Regions from separate parts of the Dactylosporangium sp. NPDC005572 genome, predicted to be linked through region 2. Evidence: riboswitches for the same ligand, from Rfam matches in the RefSeq annotation. Region 2 holds a riboswitch; the other holds the start of a gene.
The links. A riboswitch is a leader RNA that binds a small molecule or an ion and turns the genes downstream of it on or off. The one in region 2 is predicted to bind cyclic di-AMP.
Positions count from the first base shown of each region.

Region 1 (7,317 bases), on a different contig from region 2:
CGGCCCGCCTCGACGAGGGCAGCTACCTGCTGTTCCCCCTCGAGGTGCCGGCGTCCGGGCCGTTCCCGTGGACCGGCGTCCAGGCCGGCAACGCGCGCTCCCGCCAGCTCGGCGACCTCGACGTCCGGCTCGACTCGTGCACCTGGAGCCACAAGTACGTGGCCTGCGCGGCGTCCGGCGAGTTCGTCTTCTACAAGGTCCGCACGCCCTGGTACTCAGGCCGGCTGTGACCGGGCGCGGGCCAGGCGGAACACCGCCACCCCGCCGATACCGACCCAGACCACGTTGAGCACGGCCGACGGCCAGGCGCCGTTGACGGCCGAGTTGAGCGCGAGCGCGAACGCGCCGGCGATGTTCATCGCCTGGAAGGTCACGCCGTCACCGGCGACGCGCTTGGCGGAGACGAGGGCGTAGGCGGCGACGAGCGCGGCGGCGCCGGCCCAGCCGATCACGGACACGAGGAGTTGCAGGCTCACCGAAGCATGTTCGCATGCAGTTGAGCTAACGTGCGAGCGAGGATTTCTACAGTACAACTTAAGCGAGGCTCAACCCATGGAGCTCGATCCGCGCCGGCTCCTCGTGCTCGCCGCCATCGCCCGCCGGGGCACCCTCGCCGGCGCGGCCGCGGCCCTGCACGTGACGCCCTCGGCCGTCTCCCAGCAGCTCGCCCAGCTGGAGCACGCGGTCGGCCGGCCGCTCGTGGACCGATCGGGCCGGCGGGCCGAGCTGACCGCGGCCGGGCGGGTGCTCGCCGCACGGGCCGAGGCGATCGAGCAGCAGCTCACCGAGGCCGAGCGGGAGCTCGCCGCGATGGCCGGCCGGGCCGCGGGCCGGGTGCGGGTCGCCGCGTTCTCGACGGTGATCCAGCACCTGCTCATCCCGGCGATGGCCGGCCTGGCCCGGGACCACCCCGACGTGGTCTGCTCGATCACCGAGCTGGAGGGCGCCGCCGCGCTGCGCGAGCTGCGGCTCGGCGGCCTCGACGTCACGATCACCGAGCGGGACGCCGGCCTCGGCCTCGAACAGCGGCGAGGTGTGACGGTGGTACCGCTGGTCGAGGACCCGTACCGGGTGCTGGTCCCGGTCGGCTGGCCGGCGGTGCAGGGCTACGGCGACCTCGCGGACCGGCCGTGGATCGCCGGGCCGCCGTCCTCGACGACGGGCCAGGTGCTGGAGCGGCTGGGCCGCGAGCGCGGCTTCACGCCGCGCAGAGTCCACACCTGCGTCGACTACCCGGCGGTGTTCGCCCTGGTCGCGGCCGGGCACGGGGCGTCGATCGCGCCCGGCCTGGCGCTGCGGGCCGTCGACCGGTCGCGGGTGCGGGTCACCGACCTGCCCGGGGCCGGGGCCCGCCGCCTCGATGCGCTCGTGACGGCGGGCCGGGCCGGGCAGCCGGCGGTGGAGGCGCTGCTGGGCGCCCTCCGATCAATGCACTGATCAATACACTGAGAGGTGCACGTGGTTGGTGTGGTCGGAGCTCGGGTCGCCGTTGCCGCTGTTGTACGCGTGCCAGCCGGCGGCCGGGGTCCAGATCTGCCGGAACCAGACCACGTACATGACACCCAGCGCGCTGGCGTTGCGGACCAGCCAGGTGGCCAGCTGCGTGCCGTACTCCTTCGACGCGCCCGTCGCCACCCCGCCGAAGCCGCTGGTGTCGGCCGCGAAGTCGCACGCCCGGCCCTTGGGGTGCTCGTAAGGCTCGCCCGGTGGTCGCCAGCACGACACGAAGTGCTTGAACCCGGCCTTCTGCACCTGCTGGAGCGCGTGCAGCGTGCGCGGGGTCAGGCAGCCCTTCGTGGTCGGGTCGTCGGCGGAGCACGACTCGGCCGGCCACGACCCGTCGGCCCGCCGCGGCGCCGGCTCGGCGTTCGTCGACGGCGCGTTGGCGCTCGTGGTCGTCGCCGTGTCGAGACCCTTCTGCGCGGCCTTGTTCTGCGCGGCCACGAGGGCCTGCTCGACCTCGGTCTTCTGCTTCGCCATCACCGCGAGCTGCGCCTGCTGCCTGGCCACCTCGGCGTCGATGGTGGCCTTGGTACCGCCGAGCTGCTCCCGCAGCGACGACAGCTGCTTGAGCTGCGCGGCGTTCTGCCGCGCGAGGACCTCCAGGGTGCTCACCTTGTCGGCGAAGACCCCCGGCGAGGCGCTGTCCAGCAGTGAGGACGCGCTGCGCAGCCCGCCCCCGTTCTGGTACGCGGCGATCGTGATGGACTGCGTCTCGTCGCGGAGCTTCTCGTACCGCGGCTCCAGCTCGGCCTGCTGGGCGGCGAGCCCGGCCTGGCGCTGCTGGGAGGCGGCGAGCGCGTTCTGCGCGTCGATGTACGCCCGGTTCGCGGTGTCGAGCTTCTGCATGAGCTCGGTGGTGCCGCCTTCGTCCCCGGGCGTCGGTGCGGCCGAGACGGCGTTCGGTGTCAACAGGACCGCCAGCGCGCACACGGCGGCGACGATCCACGGAGGTCTGGACATACTGTTCCCTCCATCGGCCGCCTACCGGGTTAGCTGACGGATTCGGAACGGAACAGTCGCCCCTACCGCGCTCGATGCGCGCGGATTCACCCCAAACAGGACACAATGGGTCCCCGGCTCGCATGATGCGACTCGGCGGCAGCCTCACCGGTATGTGGGGCCTCCCGGAGCCTAATCACCCCGAAATTCCCCCATCGCACCACCTGTCCGCATCTGCCCGGTGGCCGACCGCCGCTCAGCGGGCCGCCGTGTACAGCGCGGCCGTCGTGACCTGGTCGTCGGTGGCCGCGCGGACCGCCAGGCGCTCCAGGTCGGTGAGGAAGCCGAGCGGGCCGCGGCGGCCCAGGAAGCCGTGCTCGACGCACAACATGAGCTCGGCGGTGTCGCCCAGATCCATCAGGAACATGAAGAAGTTGGCGTGCATCGGCCGGCGGTCGATCACCGGGGAGCGCAGCTTCGTCGCCGGCAGCGCCGCCTGGATCCGTTCGGCCAGCTCGGCCGGCGGCACGAGGTGTCCCGGCGACCGGTCCAGGACGAAGCGGGTGTCGTTGAAGAAGCAGTAGCCGTCCGGTGTGATCCCGCGGCGCTCGGCGACCGCCACGAACATGGCGTCGAGGTCGAGCGGGTCGTACTCGCAGTGGGCGTACGCCGTCAGGGCCGCGTCCGCCGAGCGGCGCAGCAGGCCGCCGACCGTCTCGTCGCGGTACCCGGCCGGGTCGCAGTCGAGCCGGAAGAGCGCGTTCTGGTTGAACGCGGCGACCACCCCGCGGCTCGCCGGCCGGAACCGGGTCGACACGATCGAGCGCAGGAACGTCTCCCGCTCGGCGGTGTACGCCGCGAGCTGCAGCGCCGTCAGGCCCTGCAGAGCGGTCGCCGGTGGGACGCCGTGGCGGGCGGCGAGGTCGTTGGTGGCCAGGGCGAGGGCCGGCGACTGGATCAGGCCCCAGTCGAGGTTCGGCGGCCGGCCGTCGCGGATGCTCTCGATCATGCTCGCCGGGATCTCGGCGAGGTGCTTCTCCCAGAACGCCAGCGCCTTCGCCGCCCGGCGCCGCCCGACGGCGGACCGCTCGTACTCGCCGCGTTCGAGGGGCTGCTGGCCGGGCTCGACGACGACCGGCGGGTCGGCGAGCAGGTTCGCCAGGTCGCCGCGGACGATCGCGAAGCTCCACCCGTCGACCGCCATGTGGCTGGCCGCGAGCAGCACCGTCTGCGGCGCGCCGTCGCGGACCAGCACGGCGACCCGCAGCGGCAGGTCGGCGGCCATGTCGAACCACCGCACCCGCAGGGCCTCGCCGAGCTCGGCGGCGGCCTCGGCCGAGCCGCGGTCGCCCAGCTCGTGGACCTCCAGGGGGACCTCGCCCTGGGGAAGGACGCGCTGGAGCGGGCCGTCGAGGTACACCGTGTGCAGCGAGTCGTGCCGCTCGACGAGCGTCCGCAGCGCGTCGAGCACGGCCGGCAGGTCGCGGCCGGGCGGGACGGGGACCTCGACGAGCAGGTTGAGCGTGGTGTCGTCGGGCGGGAGCCAGCGCAGGACGTTCCAGATGGCGAGCTGGCCCCAGATGAGCGGGCCCTCGGCGGCGCGGCCGGTGCGGAACGGGATGGTGCCGGGGTAGGTCGTCGACATGGCGTGCACCTTCCCGAAACGGTGATCTACCAAGGCTGATGCATCAGGCGCGATGCATCACGGGCGATGCATCGCGCGGGCGGCGGCTCCGGAGCACAGGCTACGCGCGGAAGTTCGAGTCTTTCAATGAGTCGTTGAAATCATGAGCGATTGCATTCGGAAATTGCCGTTTGGGTACAGGACGACGGACAGTGGCGGAGTTCGATAGGTTGGTCCCATGTGGCGGATCACCGTGGCGAACACGTGCATCGCTTCCGGCAGCTGCGTCGGCATCGCGCCCGACCGCTTCGAGCTCGACGACGCCGAGGGCCGCGCCCACCCGGTGACCACCGACGTCGACCCCGACGACGAGGCCGTCCTCGACGCGGTGGCGTCCTGTCCGATGGAGGCCATCTCCGTGGTCGACCTGGAGACCGGAGAACCCGTCGAGGTCTAAGGCCTGTTTCATATCTGGGCCCGCCGCAGCCCGGCCTCAGGTATGAAACAGGCCTTAGGGCGCCGGCGAGCGGTAGGCGGCGAGCAGCGCGTCCGCGGCCTGCCCCGGCGTCAGCGTGCCGGCCCGCACCTGCTCCTCCACCTGCGGCGCGAGCGCCCGCACGGCCGCGTTCGTGCGCAGGCCGTCGAGCAGCGCGTCGCGGGCGGTCGACCAGATCCACTGCACCTGCTGGCGTTCACGCCGCCGGGCCAGGCCGCCGTCGCGCTCCAGGTGGTCCCGGTGCGACTCCAGCAGGCCCCACAACGCCGGCAGCCCGGCGCCGGTGAGGCCGCTGCACGTCACGACCGGCGTCGACCAGTCGGCGCCGGCGCCGCCCGGGCGCAGCAGCCGCAGGGCGCCGGCCAGCTCACGGGCCGCCTTGCGGGCGTCGGCCTCGTGCGGGCCGTCGGCCTTGTTGACCGCGATCACGTCGGCCAGCTCCAGCACGCCCTTCTTGATGCCCTGGAGCTGGTCGCCCGTGCGGGCCAGGGCCAGCAGCAGGAACGAGTCCACCATGTCCGCCACCGCGGTCTCGGACTGCCCGACCCCGACCGTCTCGACGAGCACCACGTCGTAGCCGGCCGCCTCGACCACCACCATCGCCTCGCGGGTGGCCCGCGCGACGCCGCCCAGCGTGCCGGAGGTGGGCGACGGGCGCACGAACGCGGCCGGGTCGACGGCCAGGCGGGTCATGCGCGTCTTGTCGCCGAGGATGCTGCCGCCGGTGCGGGTCGACGACGGGTCGACGGCCAGGACCGCGACCCGGTGCCCGTCCCCGGTCAGCTGGGTGCCCAACGCGTCGATGAACGTCGACTTTCCCACGCCGGGCACGCCCGTCACGCCGATCCGCCGGGACCGCCCGGCGTGCGGGGTCAGCGCGACCAGCAGCTCCTGGCCGAGCGGGCGGTGGTCGGCCCGGGTGGACTCGACCAGCGTGATCGCCCGGGCGATCCAGGCGCGCTCGCCGGCCAGGACGCCCTCGACGTACGAGGTCAGTGGCGCAGGCGCGATCGCAGCTCTCCCAACAGGTCCAGCGCCGCGTCGGCGATCACGGTGCCCGGGCCGAAGATCGCCGCGGCGCCGGCGGCGCGCAGCTCGTCGTGGTCCTGCGGCGGGATCACGCCGCCGACGATGACCATGATGTCGTCGCGGCCCAGCGCGGCCAGCTCCGAGCGCAGCGCCGGCACCAGCGTGAGGTGCCCCGCGGCGAGCGAGTTGACGCCCACGACGTGCACGTCCGCCTCGACCGCCTGCCGGGCCACCTCGGCCGGCGTCTGGAACAGCGGGCCCACGTCGACGTCGAAGCCGAGGTCGGCGAAGGCGGTCGCCACCACCTTCTGGCCGCGGTCGTGGCCGTCCTGGCCCATCTTGGCGACCAGGATGCGCGGGCGGCGGCCCTCGGCCTCGGCGAACTCGGCCGTGGCGGCGCGCACCCGCTCGATGTTGGTCACGTTGCCGGCCTCGTCGCGGTACACGCCGGAAATCGTACGGATCTGCGCCGTGTGCCGCCCGAAGACCTCCTCGAGGGCGAGCGAGATCTCGCCGACCGTCGCGTGCGCGCGGGCCGCGGCCACGGACAGCTCCAGCAGGTTGCCGCCGCCGGCGGCGCCCTCACGCAACGCCGCCAGGGCAGCAGCACACGCGTCGGCGTCGCGATCGGCCCGCAGTCGCTCCAGGCGCGCGATCTGCTGCGCGCGCACCGCCGAGTTGTCGACCTTCAGCACCTCGATCGGCTCGTCGGCGTCGGGGCGGTACTTGTTGACGCCGATCACCGGCTGCCGACCGGAGTCGATGCGGGCCTGCGTCCGGGCCGCCGCCTCCTCGATGCGCAGCTTCGGGATGCCCTCGTCGATCGCCCGGGCCATGCCGCCGGCCCGCTCGACCTCCTCGATGTGCGCCCACGCCTTGGCCGCGAGGTCGTGCGTGAGCCGCTCGACGTAGGCGCTGCCGCCCCACGGGTCGATCACCCGCGTGGTGCCCGACTCCTGCTGGAGCAGCAGCTGGGTGTTGCGGGCGATGCGGGCCGAGAAGTCGGTCGGCAGCGCGAGCGCCTCGTCGAGCGCGTTGGTGTGCAGCGACTGGGTGTGCCCCTGGGTCGCGGCCATCGCCTCGACGCACGTGCGCACCACGTTGTTGAACACGTCCTGCGCGGTGAGCGACCAGCCCGACGTCTGGCAGTGCGTGCGCAGGCTCAGCGACTTCGGGTTCGTGGCGCCGAACTCGCGCACCAGCCGCGCCCACAGCAGCCGGCCGGCCCGCAGCTTCGCGACCTCCATGAAGAAGTTCATGCCGATGGCCCAGAAGAACGACAGCCGCGGCGCGAACACGTCCACGTCGAGGCCCGCGTCCCGGCCGGCCCGCAGGTACTCCACGCCGTCCGCGAGCGTGTACGCCAGCTCCAGGTCGGCGGTCGCCCCGGCCTCCTGGATGTGGTAGCCCGAGATCGAGATGGAGTTGAACTTCGGCATGTGCCGGGAGGTGTACGCGAAGATGTCGCTGATGATCCGCATGGAGGGCGCGGGCGGGTAGATGTAGGTGTTGCGGACCATGAACTCTTTGAGGATGTCGTTCTGGATCGTCCCGGACAGCTGCTCCGGGGCGACGCCCTGCTCCTCGGCGGCGACGATGTAGAGCGCGAGCACCGGCAGTACCGCGCCGTTCATCGTCATCGAGACGCTCATCCGGTCGAGCGGGATGCCCGCGAAGAGCTGCCGCATGTCCAGGATCGAGTCGATCGCCACGCCGGCCATCCCGA
Region 1 is NZ_JBEXCY010000038.1:34,488-41,804, reverse strand. It holds gene ABZS66_RS20580 (PQQ-binding-like beta-propeller repeat protein) at 1-230, shown strand, start outside; gene ABZS66_RS20575 (hypothetical protein) at 216-476, opposite strand; gene ABZS66_RS20570 (LysR substrate-binding domain-containing protein) at 553-1,437, shown strand; gene ABZS66_RS20565 (hypothetical protein) at 1,438-2,463, opposite strand; cyclic di-AMP (ydaO/yuaA leader) riboswitch at 2,466-2,611, opposite strand; gene ABZS66_RS20560 (condensation domain-containing protein) at 2,699-4,087, opposite strand; gene ABZS66_RS20555 (ferredoxin) at 4,305-4,523, shown strand; gene meaB (methylmalonyl Co-A mutase-associated GTPase MeaB) at 4,578-5,534, opposite strand; gene scpA (methylmalonyl-CoA mutase) at 5,555-7,317, opposite strand, start outside.
Region 1: another riboswitch for cyclic di-AMP. It lies ahead of ABZS66_RS20565 (hypothetical protein); the one in region 2 lies ahead of ABZS66_RS38820 (hypothetical protein).

Region 2 (7,317 bases):
GCGTGTAGGCGTCGATCGTCCACTGCACGCCTTCCAGTGAGGCGTCGAGGTCCTCGCGCAGCTTCGGTACCGCGACGTTGACGATCGTGTTGTCCAGCCCGACGATCAGCAGGCTCAGGCAGCAGATCCCCAGAATGAGCAACCGCCGGCGACGTGCTTGTACGACCACAACTATTATGTTCGTACAAGCAACGACCCGGTGGATATCGGTCCTTCGGCTTTGCGGCGCAGATCACTGCCCGGTCTCGACGATGGACGTCGCCGTGACGGTGTCCCCGTCGACGGTCCCGACGATGGTCACGGTGTCGCCGGCCGCGACGTCGGCCACGGCCGCGCTGTCCTTCACGACGAACGTGGTGCTGTGGCCGTCGGCGCTCTTGGCGGTGATGGAGGTGTCGCTGACGGCGGTGACGGTGCCGCTCTGGAGGCGCTTCGTCGTGTACCCGCCGTTGCCGTCGGACGAGACGAAGTCCCCGTACAGGGCCCCGTTCACGCCGCCGCCGAACCCGCCGCCCATGCCGCCGGGTCCGCCCTGGCCGTCCTGCGGAACGCCGTTCATGCCGCCGGGGCCGCCCTGACCGCCGGGGCCGGCCTGCTGTTGCGTGGTGGAGCCGCTGTCGCCGGCGGCCTGGATGACCGCGAACCCGCCGCCGCCGATCACGAGCGCCGCCACGACGCCGACGATGGCGGCCTTGACCTTGGAGTGCTTCTTCGGCGCGGCCGCGGGCCCGAGCGGGTACGGCGTCCCCGCGGGACCGGCCTGGTACGGCGGCGCCGCTCCGCCGCCACCCGCCCACGGCGCGCCGCCGCTCGGGGTCGCCTGTGGTTGGGCGCCGTACGCGGCGATTCCCGCGTCGTACGGCAGGGCCTCGCCTGCGTAGGCCGGCATCACGTCGCCTCCGTGAGCCGGCATCACGTCGCCGCTCTGGGCCGGCATCGCGTGGGCGCCATAGGTCGGCGCCGCGGCGCCGTTCTGGCCCGGCATCGACTCGGTGGCCGGCGCGGCCGGTTCGGCCGGGGTGGCCCAGACCGGGGCGGGAGACTGGTCGGTGCTGCGGCTCATGGCGTTCGCTCCTTGCTGTCGGGCGGCCCGCTCCGGGAACCGCTCGCCAGCAACGATTCCGGCGCTGCCTGGCACCAGGGTCCGGCTTCCTTGGCAACCGGCTGTGAGGCCCCGGCGGGTTGCTCACCCGCCGGGGCCTCATGGATTGCCGACCGTCACGCGGCGACGGGCTCCAGCGCCTCGACCGGGGCGGACCGACGGCCGCGCAGGACCGACACGCCCACCAGGAGCAGGCCGAGCACGGCCCAGGCGGTGAGGACGAGGACGGGCCGGGTGGCGGCGTTGCCATCGAAGAAGGCGCTGCTGCGCAGGAGGGTGCCGGCGGCGCCCGGCGGCAGGTACTGCCCCAGCACGCCCCACCCCGACGGCAGCATCTCCGGCGCGCTGGCCAGGCCGGACAGCGGGTTGCCGAGCAGCATCATCACGCCGGCGCCGATGCCGAGCCCGGCCGTGCCGAGCAGCGACTCCAGCCCGAGCAGCGTGAGCGCGGTCGCGCCGATGGACAGGGCCACCACACCGCTGTTGGCCCAGTAGTCGCCGCCGAGAGAGCCCAGCCAGTACTGCAGGATCCCCACGAGCGCCAGACCGCCCGTGATCGCGAAGGCGAGCGCGCCGGCCACCCGCCGGGCGACGCCCACGACGAGGTTGGTGAGCAGCCCCGCCGCGACGATCCCGCCGAGCACGAGCGGCAGCGCACCGGCGGCGAGCCCGGCCCCGCGCGGGTCGTCGGCCGGCAGCGGCACGAGGTCGCGCACGGTGACGGCGGTGGCGGACTGGTCAAGCCCCGCCGCGACCTGCTGCAGCGCCTGCGCGACGGCCGGGCTGGCGGCCGAGGCGATGATCAGCTGCGGCTTGCCGCTGGTGAGGTCGATCGCGCCGTACACCTCCCGCTCCCGGATCAGCCGCTCGGCCTCCTGCGTGCTGTCGACGGCGACCAGGTCGAACGCCCCGGGCCGCTTGGCTTCGAGCTGCTGCTTGACCTGCCCGGTGGCCTGCGGCGGCCCGGCGACGGCGAGCGGAATGTCGTGCACGGTCGACCGGGTGGCCGGCCACGCGAACGCGATCATGATGAGACTGAGCAGTGCGGTGAGCAGGAGCACGATCGCCCCGACACGGGGCCACGGCGACCGGCTTGCGCTGTGCTGCTGGGCCATCGGAAGTCTCCCTAAAAAGAACGTTCGTTCGTTCACTTTGAGCATGCGACCCCGAGCCGAGGTCGTCAAGAATGAACGTTCGCTTTACGACCGTGACGCCCACTACACCGCACCCAAGATCGAGGCGGACCGCCCGGGGAGCACCCACCCGGCGGCCCGCCACCCGTGGCCACACCGCGCCACCACCACCCACCGCGACGCCGCACCATCCGTCGCCGCGCTGCAGGCCGCGAATCGCCCGATCACCCGCGACGGCTGCCGGCTGCGCACCCATGATCAAGGGAAACTCGTGGTCGCCATAGCAGCCAAATGCTTCCCACGATCATGGAACGCCAGGCGCGTGATCGCCGTTTGGGCGCGTCTGCTCCGTGACCGAGCGGGTCCTCAGGCACGCGGGCCTTCCGCGCGGGCGACCGCCCGCGGGTTCTTGGCACGACGGCGATGGCAGCGTCTTCTCGGCGGGACGAATGTCGCGCCGAGAAGAGCGTTGTCTGGCGGGAGCGACGGTCGTGCGTTGCGCGGACCCGAGTCAGAAAAGCATCAAATTACGCTCAGATGGACGTGATTCGTATGGTCGCTGGACGGGTCGCCGTTGCCGCCGCTGTACGCGTGCCAGCCGGCGGCCGGGGTCCATACCTGGCGGAACCAGATCACGTAGAGCACGCCCAGCGCGCTCGCGTTCTTGACGAAGAAGGCCGCCAAGTTGTTGCCGTAGGTTCGGTCGCCGCCGCTGGCCACGCCGCCGAAGCCGCTGGATTGGGCGGCGAAGTCGCAGGCTCGGCCTTTCGGGTGTTCGTACGGGCCCGACGGGCGGAAGCAGGAATAGTATCGCTTGAATCCCGCTTCGTGCGCTTCCTTCACCGCGTGGATCATGCGCGGGGTGATGCAGCCCTTGGTCGTCGTGGGGTCGTCGATGATGCATTTTTCGGCGGGCCACGAGCCGTCGGCGTTGCGCGGGGCCGGGTTGGCGAGCGGTGAGTTGGCGTTCACGTAGCCGTCGGCCCTGCCGTTGCCCAGTTTCGTCAGGGCGGTCTCGGCGTCCTTCTTCTTCTTGCCCATGATGTCGGTCTGGGCCTGCTGCTTGGCGACCTCCTCGTCGCTCGCCTTCTTGGCGGCGGCGAGGTCGGCCTGCAGCTTGTTGAGGCGGGCGATCTGGCGGTCGTTGTACCGCGCGATGGTGTTCACCAGCACCGCCCGGTCCATGAACTGCTCGGGGGAGTCGGTGGTGATGAGCGCCGACGTGATCCGGATGCCGCCCGTGCGGTACGAGGCGGCGGCGATGAGATTGACCGACGCCTGCACCGGCGCCATCTCGCGCTGCATGGCGGCCATCTGCTCGGCGAGCTCGGCCTGCTTCTTCTTCGACGTCTCCAGGATCGCCTGGGCGTCGAGGAACTCGCGGTTGGCCTGCTCGAGCTTTTCGCCCAGCGTCATGTTGGCGCTGCCCTCGTCCGGCGGCGCGGTCGGATCGCCCGGTGCGGCCGACGCGGGCGTGGCCCACGCACCCACCGTGACGAGCACCGCAGCCAGCAGGAGTGCCGCCCGGCGTCGCATATTGATCACTTTCTGTCCCTCCGCGCACCGCCTACCGAGTTAGCTGACGGGTTCGGGACGGAACAGTGGCCCTACCGCGAATGCGGATTCACCCCAGAAATCGGTGGGTCCCCGGCTCGGTCGAAACCGATTCGGCGGCGGATCCACTGGCACCGAGGGGCGCCGCCAGGCGAATCCGGGCTCAGATTACCGAATCGTCACCGGATTGCGCAGGACCGAGAATGCCTACCACTCAACTACGGACGGTAGCCAGCTTGCGGGTGCCCAGCAAGGCGATCCAGCCGAAGGTCAGCCCTAGGGCGACAGTGACCACCATCGTGAGGTTGCCGGTCGGCAGCACGCCGGCGACCTGCTCGGCGAGCGTGCCCAGGCCGACGTACAGCCCGCCCCAGAGCACCGAACCGATCGCGGCGGTGCGCAGGAAGCGCCCGTAGGGCATCCGGAGGCCGCCCGCGGCGAGCGGGACGAGCGTGTTGACGAACGGCAGGAATGGCGCGGTCACCAGGATCCGGCTGCCGCCCTCGCGGACGACCCGGTCGGCGGTGGCCCACCGCTCGGCGCCGACCCACGCGCCGAAGCGGCCGCGGCGTAACCGCTCGCCGAGATACCGCCCGGCGAAGAAGGTGATCGACCAGCCGGCGAGGCACCCGGCGACGACCCAGCCGAGGCTGGTGAACGGGTCGACCGAGCCCGACGTGGTGAGGATCGCGACGTCCGCCGGCACGAGGATGCCGATGAGCGGGATCGCGTCGAGGAGCATGACCAGGCCGAGCGCGAGGCCCAGCAGGGGTCCCGGTACCGCTTCGAGAAAGGTCATGCAAGGACGGTATGGCTGAGCGTATCTGCCGCACATCAGGGAGCGACCCCGAGCAGACCCCGAGACCGGGGTCATCCCCAGGGTCGGCGTGTCTGATTCGGCCATCGACGGTTGCTTTGCTAGCGTCCCCGCTAGCAAACGGCTAGCGGGAGAGATCCACTTGGACGCGACAGAGAAGACGGTGGCGATGCCGCCGCAGCGGCCGCGCTTCGAGCGCGTGCAGCTCAACACCCGGGTGCGGGTCGAGATCGAGCAGATGCTGCAGCGGTTCGTCATCGATCACAACACCACGGTGCAGAGCTCCGTGGACCTCGCGCTGGCCGAGTTCCTCGCGGCACGGGGATACCCGCTGCCCGCAGCGGATGACGGGAGAAACCGGTGACGACGCCGGGCATTGGCCAACACGACGCCGACCTGCAAAAGACCGTTCGACGCACCTCCTACATGCGCCAGCTGTTCTACGTCGTGGTTCTGCTGGTCGCACTGGCCGGGCAGGTGACCGGCGCGGTCCAGGCCCTCGGCATCCCGCTGATCTGGGCCATCCCGGCCGTCGCCGCGCTCGAACTGGGCGGCATCGTGGTGCTCGCCAACGCCGACGTACGGCGCCGGCTGGGCGAGCGGGCGACCGCGTCGCGGTTCCTGTCGGCGCTCATCGCCGCGTTCGCGGTCGCGTTCAACTGGATGGCCCACGACGACAAGCTGCTCGCCGGGTTCTTCGCCGGAATGTCCGCCCTGGGGTACCTCGTGTGGCTCATGCACACCGAGAACCAGCGCCGCGACCGGCTGCGGGCCAAGGGCGACCTGCCACCGACCACACCCGCGTACGAGGTGGTCGGCCACTGGATCCGCCACCCGTGGATGACCCTGCGCGCCAAGAACCTCGCCAAGGCCGACACGAAGCTCGGCCTCTACACCTCCCTCGCCGCGGCCCGGGCCGAGAAGCGCAAGGAGCAGCGCACGGCGGCCATCGCCAAGGTGCTGCACCGCAAGATCCGCTCAGCCGTCGACCCGACGACAGCCGACATCGCCGTCGCCGTCTACGACCTCGACGAGATCGCACTGCGGCTCGCCAACGGCGCCGACTACGACGGGCTCACCGCGCTCATCGCCGCCGACCTGGCACCGGCCCGGCTGGCCGCCAACGGCGTCGTGGAGCAGCCCCCGGGCCGGGAGCGGGAGATCGCGCCTCCGGAGCCCGAGATCATCGACACCGAGGAGCAGCTCGCACTGCCCGAGGCCGCGACGGTCATCCCGGTCTCGGCGCCGCCCAGCGTCTCGCCCCTCGGAGAGCTGCGGACCGAGATCGAAGGCATCCTGCCGCCGCAGCGCAAGCCGCGCAGCCGGTCGGCCGTCGCCGAGATCACCGAGATCGCCGAGGAGCCGACGCTCAACCCGCCGCCCATCGTCCGGGACGGATCGCTGCGCAGCCAGGTGCACCAGCTGCTGCACGAGCACATCCCGCCCGGCGACCAGCGCGACGTGGTGCAGCTGACGACGTTCGTCGGCGACCTGCTCGACCTCGACGACGTCGAGCGGCTCACCGCCTCCAACTACGTCCGCACCTGGAAGCGCGAGGTTGACGCCGGCCGCCGCGCCGCGGTCAACGGCCGGCACCTGGAGGACGTCATCCCCGCCAAACGGTAGGCAGCGCGGTGAAGATCCGGGCCACGGCTGCCGATCAGGCAACCGTGGCCCGGCTGCCGATGTCGGTGCAGAACGTGGTCAGGGGCGGCGGGCCGACCAGCCGAACGGGTCGGGGCGCAGGCCGCGCTGGATGCCCACGATGGCGTCGCGGATGGCCGTCGTCACCGGGCCCTCGTTGCCGTCGGCGATCGTGAACGCGCCGTCCTGCGTGCGGGCCGCGCCGATCGACGTGATCACCACGCCCGTGCCGCTGGCGAACGTCTCGCGCAGGGTGCCGTTCTCGGCGTCGCGGCGCCACTCGTCGAACGAGTACGGACGCTCGGCCACCGTGTAGCCCAGGTGCTCGGCCAGGCGCAGCACCGAGTCGCGGGTCACCCCGGGCAGAATCGAGCCGTTGAGCGGCGGGGTCACGATCGCGTCGTCGTACACGAAGAAGACGTTCATGCTGCCCGACTCCTCGATCCAGCGGTGCTCGACCGCGTCGAGGAACACGACCTGGTCGCAGCCGGCCTCCTGGGCCTGGGCCTGGGCCAGCAGGCTCGCGGCGTAGTTGGCGGCCGTCTTCACGGCGCCCGTGCCGCCCGGGGCCGCCCGCGTGAGGTCCTTCGACACCCACACCGTGACCGGCTTGGCGCCGCCCGCGAAGTACGATCCGGCGGGCGAGGCGATCACCGCGAACAGGTACTCCGACGACGGCCGCACCCCGAGGAACGGGTCGGTGGCGAGCATGAACGGGCGGAGGTACAGGCTCTGGCCGGGCTTCGCCGGCACCCACTCCCGGTCGGCCTCGACGAGCGTCCACACGGCCCGCAGGAACAGCTCCTCGGGCAGCTCGGGCATCGCCATGCGCACCGCGGTGGTGTTGAGGCGGCGAGCGTTGGCGTCGGGGCGGAAGAGCGCGACCCCACCTTCCGGCATCGCGTACGCCTTCAGGCCCTCGAAGATCTCCTGGCCGTAGTGCAGCGCCGCGGTGGCCGGCGACAGCGCCAGCGGCCCGAAGGGCACCAGGCGGGCGTCATACCAGCCCTTGGACTCCGCATACCGGATGGTGACCATGTGGTCGGTGAAGACGCGGCCGAACCCGG
Region 2 is NZ_JBEXCY010000116.1:2,455-9,771, reverse strand. It holds gene ABZS66_RS38835 (MFS transporter) at 1-142, opposite strand, end outside; gene ABZS66_RS38830 (hypothetical protein) at 233-1,063, opposite strand; gene ABZS66_RS38825 (hypothetical protein) at 1,219-2,217, opposite strand; gene ABZS66_RS38820 (hypothetical protein) at 2,758-3,771, opposite strand; cyclic di-AMP (ydaO/yuaA leader) riboswitch at 3,785-3,918, opposite strand; gene ABZS66_RS38815 (VTT domain-containing protein) at 4,004-4,588, opposite strand; gene ABZS66_RS38810 (hypothetical protein) at 4,770-4,970, shown strand; gene ABZS66_RS38805 (hypothetical protein) at 5,033-6,232, shown strand; gene ABZS66_RS38800 (branched-chain amino acid aminotransferase) at 6,311-7,317, opposite strand, start outside.